Regions from separate parts of the Paenibacillus sp. FSL L8-0708 genome, predicted to be linked through region 2. Evidence: predicted binding sites of a transcription regulator. Region 2 holds the regulator's gene; each other region holds the start of a gene.
The links. Region 2 encodes LexA, which represses DNA repair genes until DNA is damaged. Its sites were predicted from a motif close to CGAACATATGTTCG; they were not measured.
Positions count from the first base shown of each region.

Region 1 (6,065 bases), 1.6 Mb from region 2:
TAGATATTTCTAGAAAAGAAAAGCTGCCTAAGCGGCTAAAAAATATCATTTCGATTCTGATGCCCCTAATTCTGACTAGTATCGAGCGGATTGAAAATATCAGTACCGCTATGGAGCTGCGCGGCTTTGGCACTGAGACCAAACGAACTTGGTATAGCCGTCGCCCGTTCACGAGAGACGATTATTTTGCATTGGCTTTGTTTGCGCTGATTGGAATTTTCTCGACGGTGATCACTTTTTACGACGGTTCGCGGTTTTATAATATTTTCGATTGAAGTATAATAGTACAGTTGTGGAAAGCTGGGATTATAATAAACGGCACCTTTTTGTTAAGACTGAAGACGTTTCTCCAGTTTTGACCATATAGGCAGGTAGCATAATGGCAGTGCTAGAAGTGAGCAGACTACGTTGAAAATGGTCTGGGCGTGGGCGATTTGTGAAGCAGGGCCTCCACCAATCCATGCAGCACTTGCTTGTAGCAGCCCGATCATGGGCAAGAATAGTAGTGCACCACCTACATTAAGCGCAACATGGGACCAAGCGACGAAGACGCCGGATGGCGTGCCGCCGATGGAAGCGATGACTGCTGTAACACAGGTGCCCACGTTGGCGCCCAGCACTATGGCTATACCTAGCTCAGGCGGCATGGCACCCGAGGCGGCAATGCTCATAGCCATAGCTATGACAGCAGCGCTGCTATGGAGCATGGCTGTTAGGCACGCTCCAGCGGCGAGCCCCCATAAGGCACTAGTAGCGGCATGGTTTAGGAACCAGAGGAATAAGCCACTTTCCTGAAGTATTCCGCCGATAGACTGCATGACAGCGATGCCCCATAGGACGAGGGCGAAGCCTGATACAGCCAGACTGATAAATTGCAGCGGCGGGGATATTTTGTGGCAGAGCTCTGCCACTCGCGATGTAGGCGGCAGTTCGCCTGCAATAACTGCCGCTGCCCACAGACTGAGCGAGGCTGCCAGCAAGGGCGTGGCCATGGTATTGATCTGAAGTCCGATCAATTCTGTAGTTAATGTGGTGCCGATGTTGCTGCCCAAGATAATGCCAAGTGTGCGGGCATAGGTAAGCAGGCCGGCATTGACCATGCCGATAGTCAACACCGTTACAGCAGTACTGCTCTGGAGTAAGGCGGACAACAGGCTGCTGGCAATCATTCCTTTAATAGGGGTTGAGGTAGCTCTATTTAGGCTTGTAGTTAATAGAGGGCCTGCTAGCTTGGACAACGCCGTTTCCATCAGCTTCATGCCGGCTAGAAAGATAACAAGACCATATATGATAGGGAACAGCAAATCACTGAACATAGGGCATACTCCTTTGGACGAGGGTTGTACACCAATATATGAATGTATTGCATGGGACATGTATAAAAACATTTTTAGAAAAACAGGGAGTTGAAGTCATTGCCATCGGTTATTTTAGAACGCAATCGCAAAAAAAGACTGGAACAGGGCCATCCGTGGGTCTATGCAGGTGAAGTCGCATCGGTAGAAGGAAATCCGGAAGCGGGGGGATTAGTAGATGTCCTTAATCATCAGGGCCGATTTTTGGCCGTGGGATATTACAATCCAGCGTCACAGATTCGGGTAAGAATTGTATCGCAGGGACCCCTTGCGATCATGGATACAGCCTTTTTTGCAGAACGGTTTGCGAATTGTCTGCAACACAGAAACCGGTTCCTTCCGGGTGCGGATGCTTATCGCTTGGTTTATGGTGAAGCGGACTTTTTGCCGGGGCTTATTGTAGATCGATTCGGAGATATTTTGGTTGTGCAGCTGCTTACCCTCGGAATGGACAAGCGGCGTGCAGAAATCGTCGAAGCATTGGTGCAGGTTATGGCACCGCGCGGAATCTATGAGCGCAGTGATGTTAGTGTGCGCGAGCTTGAAGGTATGGAGCAGACAACGGGTGTGCTGTACGGGGAATGTCCAAGGCATGTAACCGTGAGCGAGAATGGCCTGAAGCTGGTCGTTGATATTGAAGAGGGCCAGAAGACAGGTTACTTCTTTGACCAACGTGAGAATAGAGCTTCCATTGCTCCGCTCATGAAAGGCTGGGGAGGACGAAGCGGCATTACGCTTCAGGAAATTGAAACTGAGGATGGTTCACTACAGACCTTACCAGTTAATAAGAGCGGCAAACATGTAACGTTCCCTTATTGGGACGGTGCGACAGTGCTGGAATGCTTCTCGCATACGGGCAGCTTCACGCTGCATGCCTGCAAGTATGGCGCGAAAAAAGTAACCTGCCTTGACGTTTCAGCACACGCCATTGAGAGTGCCAAAGTGAATGTGGAGCTGAACGGCTTTAGCGATCGTGTTGAATTCGTAGTGGATGATGCTTTTGCATATCTACGGAATCAGGTTAAAGGACTAGAGGAACGTTCTGAACGGGCGACAGTTGCCAGTGGAACAGAGACGGCAGCAGCTGCTACAAATCCTAAATCCGGAGGCAAAACAGCCAAAACCGACACATCCAAGCCGATGACGGCAGGTGGAGGAAGAACTTGGGATGTAGTCATCCTAGACCCTCCGGCGTTTGCCAAAACCAAAAGTGCAGTAGCTGGCGCTTGCCGTGGTTACAAGGATATCAATCTGCACGGGATGAAGCTGGTGAACGAAGGCGGCTATTTGGTTACCGCAAGCTGTTCTTACCATATGCAGCCAGATCTGTTCCTCGAAACGATTGCCGATGCTGCTAAAGATGCTGGCAAGGTGTTGAGACTTGTAGAATGGCGGGCCGCAGGCAAAGACCACCCACAAATACTTGGCGTTAACGAAGGACACTATCTGAAGTTTGCGATTTTTGAAGTGCGGAGTAAAAAATAAGCCTGAAGATCAAAAGGTCTACAGTGCCAAGTAACAAATAAGATAAAAGGGCTGGTCGTAGGGTGGCCGTGAGTCGGCTGTAAGGCAAGTAGTGGCCAACGGACTCAGATGACTCTATTTAGCGTAAACAGCCCATTAATGAATTCTTACGGACCCTAAAGGCGCTATTGCCCCAATAACACCCGTAATGCAGCACATTTTCGAAGAATAGCGTCAGTGGGGTCCGAAAAGTTGCCATAACAGCACTGAATCCACGAATAACGGCTCCTGGGTCCCTAAGTAATTAATGAAACAAGCCTAGCCGAAATGTTGAGTGTTAAATTCGGAATACTAAATAGTAAACAACGAATGATGCTTATTGAATTATGATATGCGGAATGCGGATTACAAAACGATCGGCGTAGAGTGCTAATGTTGAGTGCGGGGTGTTGAGTATTGAACGCTGGATGCTGAACGCCGAACGCTGAACAGTCTAACATTGACCCTATGCTCCGACATTGGCAGCTCCTATCTAACGTTGCACAACTGGCATTAAAAACAAACTAAACACTCTAAAAAGCAAGCCGCCAAAATCCGGAGGTTTGCTTTTTTTATTTGTACTCATAGCTGTTTATCCTTTGTAAAACATTAGAAAATACTAGCAAACACATGTTCCGATTAGTGTGGTTATGATATACTGAGGGGACGAGGAATCACTGAAATTTTTTAAATGGAGTGTAATCAATGGGTGGATATTTCACCCTGTATTCTATATATTTTCTCCGCTACGGAAGGAGTCTATCATTTATGCCGGTAACCTTTTTACTAGGCCGCTCGGGCAGTGGCAAGACAACAAAAATATGGGAATCTATCTCTTCTTCCTTAGAAAAGGAACCGCTTGGTGCGCCGATTATTATTCTTGTGCCAGAGCAAGGTTCTTTTGGAGCAGAACGGGGGCTTCTGACCGTAGGGAATGTGAAGGGAAGCCTTCGGGCGCAGACACTGAGTTTTTCGCGGCTTGCCTATCGTGTGAAGCAGGAAACTGGTGGCAGTGCAAGTCTGCCAATCAGTGAAGAAGGTAAGAAAATGTTAATTTACAAAATCATCAGTCGCCGCAAAGAGGAACTGAAATTATTCGGTGCCTCAGCAGACAGACCGGGTTTTGTGGAACGTCTGAACCAACTGCACACGGAGATGAAACGTTGCTGTTTGGGTTCCACTGATTTAGAGGAACAGCTGTCCGCTATGCGAGGAGCTATTGCAAGAAGTCCTATTCTTGAGGGTAAGCTGGATGATTTGCAGCTGGTTTTTAGCGATTTAGAGAATGAAATGTCCCGTCTTTATATCGATGAAGAGGATCGTTTAGCAGAACTGGCTGAGCATATTCCAGATTCCTCTTACATTCGCGGGGCAGAGATTTGGGTAGATGGGTTCCATGGATTTACTCCGCAGGAATTCGTAGTGCTTCGAGAATTGATGCAGCAAGCTTCGAGGCTGACGGTTTCGCTTACAATTGATCGTCCTTACCCCTATGGAGATCAGTTGAATGAGCTTGAATTGTTTCACCCAACTGCGGTTACTTACATTAAACTGCGTGGAATTGCTGAAGAGCTGGGCATTGATGTATGGGACGAGCTGCTGGAGCCAACGGTTCTTCCGCGTTTTGAAGAAAGTCCAGTACTTGCTCACCTTGAACGGGGATATGATCGCCGGAAGGCTTGGATAGATGCGGATGAACTGGCAAGAGAGGCTATATCCATAGGCGCCGCAGTTTCGCACAGAGCAGAGGTTGAGGGAGCCCTGCGCGAAATGACTAGACTGGCGCGGGATGAAGGTGCAAAATATGGCGAAATGGCCGTATTGATGCGCAATATTGGCGATTACGAGCAGCTGGTTCAGCCGTTGTTCCAAGATTATGGAGTGCCATTTTTTCTGGACCAGAAGGTGAATGAGCTGCATCATCCGCTAGTGGAGTTTATACGTTCCGCATTGGATGTAGTGCGTCGTCGCTGGCGTTATGAGGATGTATTCCGTTGCGTAAAGACGGAGCTTCTGCTTCCGCTAGACGGTAGTATTACGCGTGAAGATATGGATGCTTTAGAAAACTATGTGCTGGCTTGTGGGATTCAGGGGTACCGCTGGACAGATGGCCGCTCCTGGAAAGGTATTCCTAGCTTGTCGCTGGAAGGCGGCAGACAGATGGATGATGAACTGCTTGCTACTATGGAACGATGCCGTGCTAGTATAACAGGTCCATTATTTGCTTTTGAGAAAAGAATCCAGAAAAGTCGTAGCGGTCTTGAACTTTGTACGGCATTGTACAAGCTGCTTGAAGAGACGGATGTTGCGCGAAAGCTGGAGAAACTCAGTGTTAAGTCTATGGAGAAGGGCCAACCCGAGAAGGCTAGGGAACATAGCCAGTTGTGGGGTGCGGTACTTGATCTGTTAGATCAGATAGTAGAAATGATGGGCAATGAAAGACTTGAGTTTGAAGTGTTCACTGGAGTTCTAGAGACAGGTCTTGCTGAACTTAAAATGGGACTAGTTCCGCCCGCACTGGATCAAGTATTGGTCGGCAATATGGATCGGACTCGCCCAACGGGGGTTAAATACGCTTTTTTGCTTGGATTTAATGAAGGTGTTGTGCCTGCGCAGTTTAAGGAAGATGGAATTCTCTCGGAAGGTGAACGCTCCGTACTAGAGAATGCTGGAATGGAGCTTGCTCCCGGCGCTTCTCGTAAACTGCTGGACGAGCGGTTTCTGATCTATAATGCACTAACGACAGGAAGCCGAAAGCTCTGGATTAGCTACGCTACAGCGGATGATGAGGGCAAAGCTCTCCTTCCCTCTGAGGTTATCCGGCATTTGCATAGAATGTTCCCAAGGGTTCAAGAGCACAGCTTGTCAGCACTTCCCCCTTCGGGACTACCTATAGAAGTCGAAAATCCTATCCATCTCGGTTTCATTGGTCAACCAGAACAGAGTCTTCGCGCATTGATTATGCAGCTGCGGCAGTGGCGCCAAGGAACAGAAATTCCGGAGCTATGGTGGGATGTGTATAACTGGTTTACTAAGAACGAAGATCGTAAATTTCAACTGGAACGTTTGCTAAGTTCACTGTTCTATCGTAATGAGGGAACGAAGCTAAAGCGTGGCACAAGCCTCAGATTGTATGGTGGCTCAACACTGCGGGGCAGTGTGTCCCGGATGGAGAAATTTGTTGCGTGCTCATTTTCCCATTTTGCG
Region 1 covers NZ_JBBPBC010000001.1:5,984,104-5,990,168, reverse strand. The annotation lists gene NYE58_RS28300 (energy-coupling factor transporter transmembrane component T family protein) at 1-275, shown strand, start outside; gene NYE58_RS28295 (Na/Pi cotransporter family protein) at 330-1,316, opposite strand; gene NYE58_RS28290 (class I SAM-dependent rRNA methyltransferase) at 1,416-2,840, shown strand; gene addB (helicase-exonuclease AddAB subunit AddB) at 3,627-6,065, shown strand, end outside.
Region 1: a site for LexA is predicted at 3,482-3,495, ahead of addB (helicase-exonuclease AddAB subunit AddB). Genes of this name have one in related genera too.

Region 2 (6,065 bases):
CGCAGGAATATAGCGGCATTATTCAAACAGACATTACCATCTATACAAAAGATCAATTAGTGGAATGGCTCGCGGAGTGTGGTTATGAGATTAGAAGTATATACGGAATACATAATATCTACGGATATATTGTGGATAATGAAATAAAAATGGATGAGCAATGGCATGTAGAAATGGTGGAGCTAGAGCTTAAGTTAAGCAGTTTATCTCCATACAAGGACGTTGCTATTTTCACACATCTTATTGCGCAAAAAGCAACTTAATTATTCAGAGACGATTGACCTGAACAGTGCATGCAATTGCTGTACTTGGGAGAAAGCTTCCTTGTACTGGTTGTCGGATTGTCGAATAGGCAATAAACCCGGCAAGAAGGAGATACAATACACAGGCGTTTCTTTGCTGTTCATATATATTTTAAGCGTAAGCTCTTCAATCACATTAGCTTCTTCATCGGTGTCCTTAAGGATGTTAATATCTGCACTTGTTGCAGTAGTTTTGCTGTTTTGATGTCTTTTGGATACTTTTGAAAGGGTGAGTGCGTTAACCACAATCTCGGATCCCATTACATTATCAAAAGAGTATAGCTTTGCTACTGCTTTTTTGTTACTCTTCGGATTTTTGGTACCGATTGCCAATTTTTTATTAGGCTCGTTAAGTGCGATCAAGTGAGATTGATTGGGGGGAATGAATGTTTTGGTGAAGCTGATGTTAAAAGATGAGGTCGCATTAACTAGCTTAGAAATTTCAGATGAAGCAGATAGCGTTTTCAATTTTATAATGGCGGCACTTAGAATTAAAACAACTCCTAAAATAGCAAATAAGTACATCAGGAAAATCAGCATATAATCACACCTCCTAGTTATCTCATTAGACTCAAATTGTTGCTTATTGAAAGATATGCCTGAATGATCTCCACTAGTATCTTTTAAAAGGGAAATTCGTGGAATTATAGGATAGGCTTCACGATTAACCCAAAAAAAGCACCCAGAGAAACCTTCCGATTCTGCAAATGATGCAAAATTGGGGGTTGCTGCAAGGGTGCTTTTTAAGGTGATTATGTAAACCTATAGAAAATTGAAGGCAGTGATATGATCGGTATAAACAATCAGCTGTTTGTATTCGATCGGAGTCCCATAACTAGCATAAGGTCTTACAGTAACGTCATTGAGGACAACAAAGTTATAGCTGAAATTTTTATCAGGGTGTTCTGCTCCCAAATAAGATATGTATTCGTCTACAATTACATCATCCATCAAAGATTTTAAATCAAATACATCCTCTTTGTTGGAGACGGTTGGAGAGACGATTCCCTGAATGCTGCCAAAAGAGGTGAGCAAATTCACTTTTTTTCCACTAGCTTGTTCATCATTTAAAAGTAAACCGGACAGCTTACCCAGTGCATCGACTTTAAAATCGACGAGGGTTCTAATTTTTGAATTATTCAAACTAAACACATCCTTTTCAATTTGCAATCCTGTTAACAATATTCGACATATAATCACCAAACTCCTAGTATGCTAATGAAAAAATACTTACTTATGTAATGACCCCCATTTTTTAATGTGATTTGGGGGTTGCCGAGCCTCCATTCGAATTTAATTTCTTATCGTTACTCGTGTGCCTATAGGGACAATAGCAGCGAGTGCTAACACATCCTCGTTGTACATCCGGATGCAGCCGTGGGACACCTCTTTCCCAATGGAGGAAGGGTCATTGTTTCCATGAATTCCGTAGTGTGGTTTAGACAGTCCCATCCAAAAAACACCGAAGGGACCCCCTGGGTCGGGTTGTTTGTTAATAATAGTGAATTCACCCACTGGGGATTGGGTTAACATCTTACCGATGCCGACAGGGAAACCTCTAATCACAATATCATTGTCCAGAAGATATAACATTCGTTGGGTCAGATCTACAATAATTCGGTAGTTGGGCATTATACGCAACACTCCTTTCTAATTAGGATATGAGCAGAACGCCTAAAGGGTTATTCATAGAAAATGGCCATTTTAGCCATTGGGAACAATTGTTCGTAAGTGGTTGGAAAGCAAAAAAACGTAGAAAAAAGGCTGTTCCGCATATGCGGAACAGCCTTTTATGTTAGAAGTGCATACTTAGTGGATATCTCGAAACAATCCGATGACTCTTCCGAGAATAGTTACGCGATTAAGGCGAAGCGGCTCATAAGCTGGATTCTCCGGCTGAAGCCGTATATGATCACGTTCCTTGTAAAAGGTCTTAACGGTTGCTTCATCTTCTTCGGTCATGGCTACAACGATATCTCCGTTGTCCGCTGTTTGTTGTTGGCGAACAATCACATAGTCACCATTCATAATGCCTGCGTCCACCATACTATCACCCATGACAGACAGCATAAATACTTTGTTGTCACCTACATAGTGAGTAGGAAGTGGGAAGTAGTCTTCGATATTCTCTGTAGCAGTGATAGGTACCCCGGCGGTAACTTTACCTACGACAGGAATCCGTGAGATGGTCTGCGCGAATTGGTGAACATTCTCTGAATCCTCTTGGCCTAGTAATTCTATTGCACGTGGCTTCGTTGGATCTCGACGAATAAGTCCCTTCTTCTCAAGCCGGTCCAAATGACCGTGAACTGTGGAGCTGGAAGCAAGGCCAACAGCTTCTCCAATTTCCCGGACGGAAGGTGGATAACCCTTGCTGCGGACTTCGCTTCGTATAAATTCCAGGATCGCCAGCTGGCGACTTGAAATCTTTGACATTGGAATCAACCCCATATAGTAATGTTTGGGAAAATTATAACATAGAACTACCGTTCGCACAAACATAAGTTCTAACTATTATAAATATTAATCTGCTAGAGTTAAAAAATGGTAGACAAATGATAATAAAATGAACCGCTTGAGTCTCTCGAAAAAAAGAGAACAATTGTTCTGAAATAGTATTGAACAAAACACATGTTCGTGTTATTATAAATTCGAAAGTAAGAACAAGTGTTTGGAGGATGATGATTATGCTAAAATACAGTACATACCGCAGCATCTACGACAAGGCCCCAGTGGTTGAATCTATAGGACATAATGACGTTGCCCGTAATTCCGCTAAGGTGAAAGAGATAACGGAACGTTTGCTTGGAGGGATGATTTCGTTGTTCCGTCAAGATTTCTTTATTAAGTTAATATTGATTTTCGTGCTAGTATTATCTGGCCTAACAGTAGTGGGAAATGTGTTTGCAGGATCGACGACTATAATGAAGGAAGAGAAGCGGATTGTGGTTGAACGTGGAGATACACTATGGAGTATTGCCCTTAAGAATAAACCAGCTGATATGAAGACAGTTGTTTATATAGAAGGAATTAAACGTTCAAGTGGGATTAAGAGTAGTCAAATTAACGCTGGAGACATACTTACTTTACCTATTTATTAATTTTCTGAGAACATAATAGAATGACCAGTAGAGCTTGCAGGGAGTAGACCTTGACAAGCTCTTTTTCTCATGGCAGAGTTAGAATTAATTTATAGGGGGAGGGAAAGTATTGAATATTGATGAGTTGGTCGCGCGAATTAACGAATTGGCACGCAAACAGAAGAGCGTAGGCCTTAATCAAGAGGAAGTGGCGGAACGCGCCAAGCTTCGTGAAATTTACCTGGGGAATATCCGCAATAACTTCCGAGCACAATTAAATACTATTGAAGTAGTAGATAACGATGAGCATGAACAAGGTAACAAGGGGCTTAAACATTAGCTCGCTGTTCCTTTTCATAGATATTTCAGGATGACTAGGGGGAACGCACATGGCCCGTTCTTGGGAAAGAATGGTTCAACGCAACACACAGCAAATCAACAAGCAAAGAAAGAAACAAGGCAAGGATACGATTTATGCCTCTAAATCTCCTACCCAGAATGCCGAAGTCTTTAAAGGTCGCAACATTGCATTTCCGGTAGTGTTAGTGATACTTGGCACTATGTTTTGGGTAGTTGGTTCTATTGATCAGGCCAAAGGCAATGGCATGCTGGCTAATTGGCTGGGAGTAGTACTGTACTATTTGCTGGCAGCGCTATTGTTCTTCCGTCGTCCGTACTTGAAGGTGGAAAAAGCAAGACTGTCCACTATTAAATTCAATCGCGAACGCGGACTTCCAGCTGCAGATATTGAGAAAATCACCCTTTCGCGTGGAGCTGTAGTCATTAAGCACAAAGGGAAACGTAAGAAATGGATTTTCACAAAACTTATGAATCGCTATGATACTAATGCGATGAGTACACGATTAGAAGCATTTGCTAAAGCTCACAACATTGAAGTAGTTCACGAATAGAACTAGACCAGTTAAAGGGAGAGGGAGACCTGTAATGCCAATTTCTGCTGTACTATTTGACCTTGATGATACATTGCTGTGGGATGATCGGAGCGTCGAAGAAGCATTTCGTTCTGCTTGTGAAGCCGCCGGGGATACGATTGATCCACAAGAACTAGAAGTTGCAGTTCGTAAGGAAGCAAGTAGCTTGTATGAATCTTATGAGACGTTCCCATTTACAAAGATGATCGGAATTAATCCTTATGAAGCACTCTGGGCTAACTTTACGGCAGGTGAACAGCCAGAATTCCGTCAATTGGAGCAGCTTGCACCGGTATATCGTAAAGAGTCTTGGCGTCGCGGACTTGCAGTGTTAGGGGTGGAAGACGAAGCACTAGCTGAGACCTTGGCAACTAAATTCGCAGCAGAGCGCAGAAAACGTCCATACATCTATGAAGAAACAATGCATGTACTGGAACAGTTACGGGGTCAAGTGAAGCTTTTGCTACTTACGAACGGCTGTCCTGCACTGCAACAAGAGAAACTAGATGGTGTGCCAGAGTTAATTCCTTTCTTTGATCATATTGTGATTTCCGGAAGCTTTGGTAAAGGCAAACCGGATAAGGAAATTTTCCTGCATGCTTTAGAGCTTCTTGATGTAACGCCTGAGCAAGCGGTTATGGTCGGCGATAAGCTGACAACGGATATCCGTGGGGGGCTGGCAGCAGGGTTGACCACGGTCTGGATTAATAGAAAAGGTAGAGCACCTAGTCTTGATATTCATCCGGATCATGAAATCAATCACCTTGAGGAACTTCTTCCACTAGTTCAATCCTTGTAAGATATACAGAGCTATTAGCTCCAACATAAAGACTTTATAAAAGCAGCGAGTTTCTGAGATCCTAAGAAACTCGCTGCTTTTCTGTACATACATACTAACATAAGGATTTCATTAGATTTTTAAGTAAATGATTTAAGTCACAAGACTAATGCGGAATTGATGCAAAATACTGAAAAACCAATAATAATGTGTATAATAGATGGAGATGTATAACATGAATTGGTAGATTTTTATTATTCGATAATGATTGGGAGGGCTCCAAATGATGAGATCGAAGAAATTAGTCGCTGTATTATTAGGTGCAACACTTCTAGTACTAGGTGGATGTTCTTCAAATGGAACCAAGCATTCAGAAATACATAACATGAATATGAACATGTCTATGGAACCTATCAAAGTCGAACTACAATGGAGTCCTGAAGAAGTTGTTGTAAATCAAAAGGTAACCTTTGAAGCTGTGGTGACCCAAGATAACGAGGCAGTAGATGATGCAAAAGAGGTTCTGTTCGAAATTGTGAATAAAAATGATGAGGGACAGAAAATAGAGCTTAAGGGAAAGCTAATTGGTAAAGGAGTCTATCAAGCAGAAGGGACCCTTGAAAAGGAAGGACAATATAATGTCACTTCACATGTGACAGCCCGGACACAGCACTCTATGCCTAGCAAAGAGCTGTCTGTGAAACCATGATTCAAAGGTTCGCAAAGGTTACTGAGCAATAACAGATAAAGCAGAGTGGAAAGGAAGGCTTTTCGAAATTCCTTTATTCTGCTAAACTTACTCTAATGTTTTACTGGGGGGACTATTAGTTGGCTAAATATACACTTGAGGAAAGCTTACAACAAAGGATTTTGATCCTTGATGGCGCAATGGGCACGATGATCCAACAGGTGCCTCTTACTGGAGAAGATTTTGGAGGCGATGAGCTGGACGGCTGTAATGAAATGCTGGTAT
Region 2 covers NZ_JBBPBC010000001.1:4,344,444-4,350,508, reverse strand. The annotation lists gene NYE58_RS20710 (methyltransferase domain-containing protein) at 1-263, shown strand, start outside; gene NYE58_RS20705 (hypothetical protein) at 264-842, opposite strand; gene NYE58_RS20700 (hypothetical protein) at 1,065-1,445, opposite strand; gene NYE58_RS20695 (L,D-transpeptidase) at 1,596-1,934, opposite strand; gene lexA (transcriptional repressor LexA) at 2,112-2,738, opposite strand; gene NYE58_RS20685 (LysM peptidoglycan-binding domain-containing protein) at 2,990-3,403, shown strand; gene NYE58_RS20680 (DUF896 domain-containing protein) at 3,513-3,722, shown strand; gene NYE58_RS20675 (hypothetical protein) at 3,772-4,293, shown strand; gene NYE58_RS20670 (HAD family hydrolase) at 4,328-5,113, shown strand; gene NYE58_RS20665 (FixH family protein) at 5,376-5,801, shown strand; gene metH (methionine synthase) at 5,981-6,065, shown strand, end outside.

Region 3 (6,065 bases), 1.5 Mb from region 2:
GGGCTCGTAAACCATACAGTAAAGCACAAAACGGCACTGCTCCAAACCATGAAATGGTTTTGAAGCAGCGCCGTTTTTGTTAACAGCCAGCTAAATTGTCCAATGGAGAGCAGGGCGACCGAAACGTTGTCCCTAATTGCCTCCGATCGCTGGCCCAACCGCAGTCCCGATCGCAGTCCCGATCGCAGTCCCGATCGCAGTCCCGATCGCAGTCCTGATTGCAGTCCCGATCGCAGTTCTGATTGCAGTCCCGATCGCAGTCCCGATCGCAGTCCCAACCGCTATCCCTGGGTTTCCACCAGCATCCCTAAAGTTTCATGCTGTCCCACAGCTGCTGGAATGCCCCGGATTCGACCTCGAAGAATACCGGTGCTTGACCGTAGCGAACAAGTCCTTGACCGAACAGCGTCAGCTCTACTCGGGCGTTGTCTTCCAGCTGCAAATAGATGATCTTACGGTCTTCGCTGTCGTAGATGCCTTGCTCGATCAGCGGCTCTGCTGCCAGCGGTTTGGCAGCTTGGAGGGCTGTCAGGAAGCCATCAAGCGCCTCGCCATTGGCGATTGGCGCCTGCTGCTGGAGGCCGTTGTTCCAGCTGTTGAAGCTTTCCCATTGAGCAGAAGTAACTCGGCCTTCAAGATTCAGCTTGCCGAACAGGTCGGCGCCGCTGTTTATGGTGATGCCGTTCGTGTGCTCATACAGTTCGGCGAATACCTTACCGTTGATTTCCGAATAGGACATAATTAGGAAGCTGGAGTCATAGCCCTTCACGGAATAGAGATCCGTTTCGCCGATGTTCGAGGCTAACTCAATATATTCGTCGTTAATGCTCCATTCGTTGATGCCGCCTGTAGTGCGTCCCAACTTGTCACCGCGCAGAGCAGCAGCATCGTCAGCGTCAATGCGAGTCGCTGACTGTGTATAAATATTATTTTTATACACGACCAAGGCGATCATATCTGCCTTCACGCCAGACTCCTTATCTGGCAGTTTCAGCTTGGGAATGACAATGCTGCCGGATGTAGCTGTGCCTGAATTGCCAGCAATGCTTGCTCCCGGAGTTACCTGGGCAACCTGCCCTGGGGAGCTCTGACTGTTCAACTGCTGCCATATACTAGGCCCAGCCAGACCGATTCCTGCGGCGAGCACGACACTTGCCGCGATATAAACGGTTTTGCGCGGACGCTTCCGCTCCTGCCGCTGCTCTATTTTATTGAACAATTCTTTTTTCATCTCTTCACCTGGTTTCATCGAATCCACCGCTTTCTTATATGTTGTTCGAAACTGATCTTCCTTCACTGTGGTTCCGCTCCTTCCAGCTCCAGTTTTAACAGTTGCCGTCCCCGCTGAAGTCTCATCTTCACGGCAGACTGACTAATCTGCAGAATCTTGCTGATCTCCTGGATGGGATAGTCCTCGTAATAATAAAGATGGATTACGGTTTTATACTTCATGGGCATCGCCATAACTAACTGCAGCAGAGCCCAATCCTCGGGGCTGTCTGCCGCAATTGGCTCAGCGCTCTCCAGCTTAACCTCACGCTTGCGCCAGCCTCTGCCCAGTAGTGTTTTACAATGGTTGGTGATCACCCGGATCAGCCATGCCTTCTGATGTTCGGCATCTTTGAACTCCGGCGCTTTTTCTATTAGCTTGATGAAGGTATCCTGAGTGGCTTCTTCGGCATCTTGCCGGCTGCCTAGATGGACCAATGCGATCCGGAACAGCATATCTGCGTAGATTTCGTAACTCTTCATCACATGATTTCCCGGCCGGGTCATGGATCGCTGCATGATACTGTGCCCTCCCTTTACCTATAACACCATTTAGGACGGCATTAGGTCACATTTTGTTCCTGAGAAAATTCCTTTGTGTTTGAGCGTAAAGAATACCTATTCATAAATTATCTCCACAGGCTTACGGACTCAGAAGTCGTTATTTGTATATTTATAGGCTTTTGAGCAGGTTCGCGGACTCCAGTGACGCTATTCCTTAAAAAGGAGGTCTTATATGGTGTTTTTCATGCCAATAAAGGCTATGGGGTCCGCTACACTTTGAAATGGAGGGTTATACCGCGCATAAGATCAACTGTGTCCGATAGCTGCTAAGAACCACGCCAATGTTATCTGTAGTCAGTGGACCTAATGTCTAAAAAGGGGCTTCGTTACAAGTTTCAAGTTGCTTATCCATACTCTCTTTAGTCAAGTGCATCGGCACATGTCCTGGACCCTCTACCATCACCTGTCTACGCAAACGATGTTTACCTATTTAGAGCAGGGAAGATTAAAAAACGCGTTTGCCCAAGCAGCCAAGTGCTGACTGCTGGACAAACGCGTCTTTTTTATAGGGCAACTCCTTCACGGGAGATTCTCCTCGATATGTTTATATGTATAGCTAGGATCATTACCTTTAACAGGAGCCCTGCTGTATTGAAAGATCCTTCCATTTTCTTTTCGATAAAAGTATCTTGCGTAGGGTTCGTCTGCAAAAATCACCGTGGTACTTACGAGGGGAGCTTTGGCAATCTGGGTGTATACTTTATCAAAATCTTCTTTCTTATAATTTCTCGTCTCTACTAGATAATGAATGACTTCTCTGTTCATATGATTTTGGAAGTAGTGGAAGGATAAGGATGTTATTCCATAGATTAAAAGGATTAGAACGATGAAGATTAGTTTTGTTTTTTTCTTCATTAATTCCCTCCATATAAATAATTTGTATATAGTATAAGATAATATACTGAGACTGGTATGTCATTCATAGATATATGACGCAGGAGGAAGAGAAAATACTGGAGCTGGAGCAGCAAATTAAGATGCTGGAGGACCAGGCAAGTCCGAGGCTGCCGGAGGTGAAAATCTTATAGTTTTAAAATATGGGGTTTTGTCGGTGTATTTGTTATTCTAATTCTTATTGGTGTGATACAGTTTGTATCTGCATAACAGATTATACAAAAAGGCAGCAAATACTGATAGTAATCCAGGCGTAAGCGAAAGAAGAATTGCCGGGATATACTATATTTGCTGCCTTTTAACTTATGAAGAATAATGATTCTCTTTTAGTCCTCTTTGGGTTCTTGCAATAAAATGGAGAAGGTCCCCGTTTCGTGATCCACCTCAATCGTCTCAATGCCCACGAAATCCGGGATTTCGGGGTGTACTGCATCTACATTATAATCCGGATGAGTCAGTAATAATTCAATTACTTTAATGGCTTCCATGTCGTTCCCCCTCACGAGAAATTCCACCATAAATGAATATGCAGAGCACTATTGCAACTAAGCTTATTATCTCCGTGATCCGTTGCGAATATGTGTCAGTCGTTCTTCGTTTCTTCCCATCACGGCCAATAATTGCCCTTGGAACACACGTCTTTGGATCTGATCAATCCGCTGTAAGGCCAGCTCGGCAGGAACTTGAAATTCTGCTGCGAGATAGGAGATGGCATCCTCCCGTTGCTCAGGCAATGTCATGCGGGAGATCATGGAGTAAGGCATCGCCGCATACAAGATAAAACGCTCCGATTCATCCTCCTGTGCCCGCGTGAAATGCTCTGGCATCAAGGTCTGATTATCACTGCCATGGCGAAGGAGGTGACACAGTTCATGAAGAAACTCTAGCCGTTGAAGATTGGCTGGAAGGCGGTTGTCGATAAACAGGCTGTACATCCCTGCAGACGCTTCAATGCTCTTGCTTCTCACATCCAAATAATGAACCCAGATATTAAGCCGCTCTGCAATATACGATATTGAAATTTGTGAAGGCTGATGAAGATTTAATCGCTTGTATAAATCCTCTGTCCATTTCTCAAGCACAGTCATTTGATAATATGATTTCATGTTCTCCAACTTATTCACCTCGTTTAAAATCACTAATAAATCACTAATGGGATCGTATGTTCGCATAAATGTGCAAAAGAAAAGCCCGAAGGGCTATGTAGAGTAAAAAAATGCTAAGGATACACAGGAACATTCGTTCTCATGTATCCTTAGCATAAAGCAATTACACACTAATATCAAGTGTTTTTCCCAAATTAGGAGCAACGCTTTTGCCCAGCATTTCCACCATGGTTTGGCTCTGGGTTTCAGCCTGATTCTTGGCAATATTCATGACCTGTATCCCAACATTTTGAGCTAAGGATGCTTGGCTCATTGCCATTGATAATGCAGCTATATCCATATTGCACCTCCTTTGTGTATATCCTGTTTATCGACTGTCTACCTTCAATTCATTAGGTGATTGGCATTTGTTTGCCAATTCGCCCAAACGGCTTATCTCCTTTTTACATATCTTGTGCTGTAGTCATTAATCATTAGGAGGAATTGAAAATGGGAATGGAACATGGTTGTGGTTGTAACGTAGGTCCGGTAGTAAGTCCAGCATCAGTAGGTCCGGTGTGTAGTCCTTGGACTTCAACAGGAGCAATTCTGGTACTTTTCATCTTGCTGGTTATCATCACTAAAGCTTGCTTATTCTAAGTTAGCTGATGTGCAGTGTAGCCCCATCTGGCGAATGCCAGGTGGGGCTATTCTATTGCCTGGGGCTGGTCAGACAGACCGTTATTTAAACATAAATTCTACCCGGGTTCCGTCTGCATAATCCTCCAGCTGATTGCCAACCCAGCTTCCTGCCCCGCGGTTATCGCTTGGCGTTATGTATTCAATGTCGGCACCAACGCCGCCTTCCTTACACATAGCCATTGGCCATTCATCCCGGTCATACCCCTTTTTAGTGGGAATCCCTTTTAAGGACTCTTTACGGTTCTCTTCAGCCTGCTCTCGGTTAATCGTACATGTGGCGGATTCACCCTTCGCAATGGCATCCTGAATATGTTTGGCGGTCTCAGGATAGCGGTCTGATGGGAAGGTTAGCTGAACAACACTCGAATCGGATGGAGACGAGGGGTCTGTAGGCTCTCCGTTTTGTTCAAACCAGTAACTAGCCAAAGCAAGTAATGCAACAATGATGAGACTGGAGATCCATTTTTTCACTTTCAAATCTGCTCCTCCTTTTTTGGCACTTAAAATAGTATATCTTATATCATAATTCAGTGCGATTTAATATAATTAGGTAAAATAAAGGAGGACGGAACTGGATATGGAGTACATAATTACCATTGAGGATCAGACGCTTATTACGGCTGCCGAAGATATAATTACCAGGCGTTATGAATGGGGACGGCACCATGTGGGTGCAGCGCTTCGTACTAAAACAGGAGAGATTTTTACAGCGGTACATGTGGAAGCCAGCATGGGGAGGATTACAGTCTGTGCAGAAGCGATGGTGATTGGCAAAGCGATATCCGAAGGTTATAAGGAATTTGATACGATTGTTGCGGTAAGGCATTCTGACCCAGACAGCGAGGAAAAAGAGATTAAAGTAGTCTCTCCCTGCGGCATGTGCCGAGAGTTAATTGCGGATTATGGAATAGACTGCAAGATAATTGTATCGGAGGATGACCGATTAGCTAAATATGAAATCACTGAGCTATTGCCTTTAAGGTACACGAGATAAGAAAAAAAGTAATGAGGAGCCGCGGAGCTCCTTTTTTTGTTGAGCCGTGAATTTATTCAGCAGTTCCTTATATCGTCCCAACTTATTTTACAACTTCATGTCCATTCGCTGAGTTCATGTCATTATTGTCCCCATACTATAACTTAAAAAGATTTAAAAGGATGGTGAGAATAGATGGAGCAGCGGATTATTCGTCAGATGGTTGATTCAGCATCAAGGTTCGTGGGCGATGTGCAGTGGCAGATGGCTTTTCGCAGATTACAAATGGCTCCGGCGGATTCGGGGCTGTCGTCCTCGGCTCAGCTATTGCTGAATACCCTCTATTACTTGCAGGGAAAGGGTGTGATAAGCGGCCAACATGATTATTTGGAAAGTGCAGACGAGCTCATGGAGAAGCTTAAAAATACCAGCGGGGCATATGCTGCGCTGCATGGCTACGAGCTGGGAGCAATCAATAATCAGTCACAGGCTCTAATTGACAATCAACGGAATTGGGTCGTCAGCAGTGCGATACGCTGGTCTAGGGCCGGCGGGATTGTAACGATGTGTTATCACGC
Region 3 covers NZ_JBBPBC010000001.1:5,857,971-5,864,035, reverse strand. The annotation lists gene NYE58_RS27760 (hypothetical protein) at 308-1,297, opposite strand; gene NYE58_RS27755 (RNA polymerase sigma factor) at 1,294-1,788, opposite strand; partial or broken gene NYE58_RS27750 (phosphomethylpyrimidine synthase ThiC) at 2,147-2,239, opposite strand; gene NYE58_RS27745 (DUF3139 domain-containing protein) at 2,353-2,688, opposite strand; gene NYE58_RS27740 (hypothetical protein) at 3,054-3,215, opposite strand; gene NYE58_RS27735 (ImmA/IrrE family metallo-endopeptidase) at 3,282-3,833, opposite strand; gene NYE58_RS27730 (YjfB family protein) at 3,997-4,173, opposite strand; gene NYE58_RS27725 (hypothetical protein) at 4,323-4,472, shown strand; gene NYE58_RS27720 (NucA/NucB deoxyribonuclease domain-containing protein) at 4,554-4,985, opposite strand; gene NYE58_RS27715 (cytidine deaminase) at 5,092-5,508, shown strand; gene NYE58_RS27710 (glycosyl hydrolase) at 5,683-6,065, shown strand, end outside.
Region 3: a site for LexA is predicted at 3,883-3,896, ahead of NYE58_RS27735 (ImmA/IrrE family metallo-endopeptidase). Genes of this name have one in related genera too.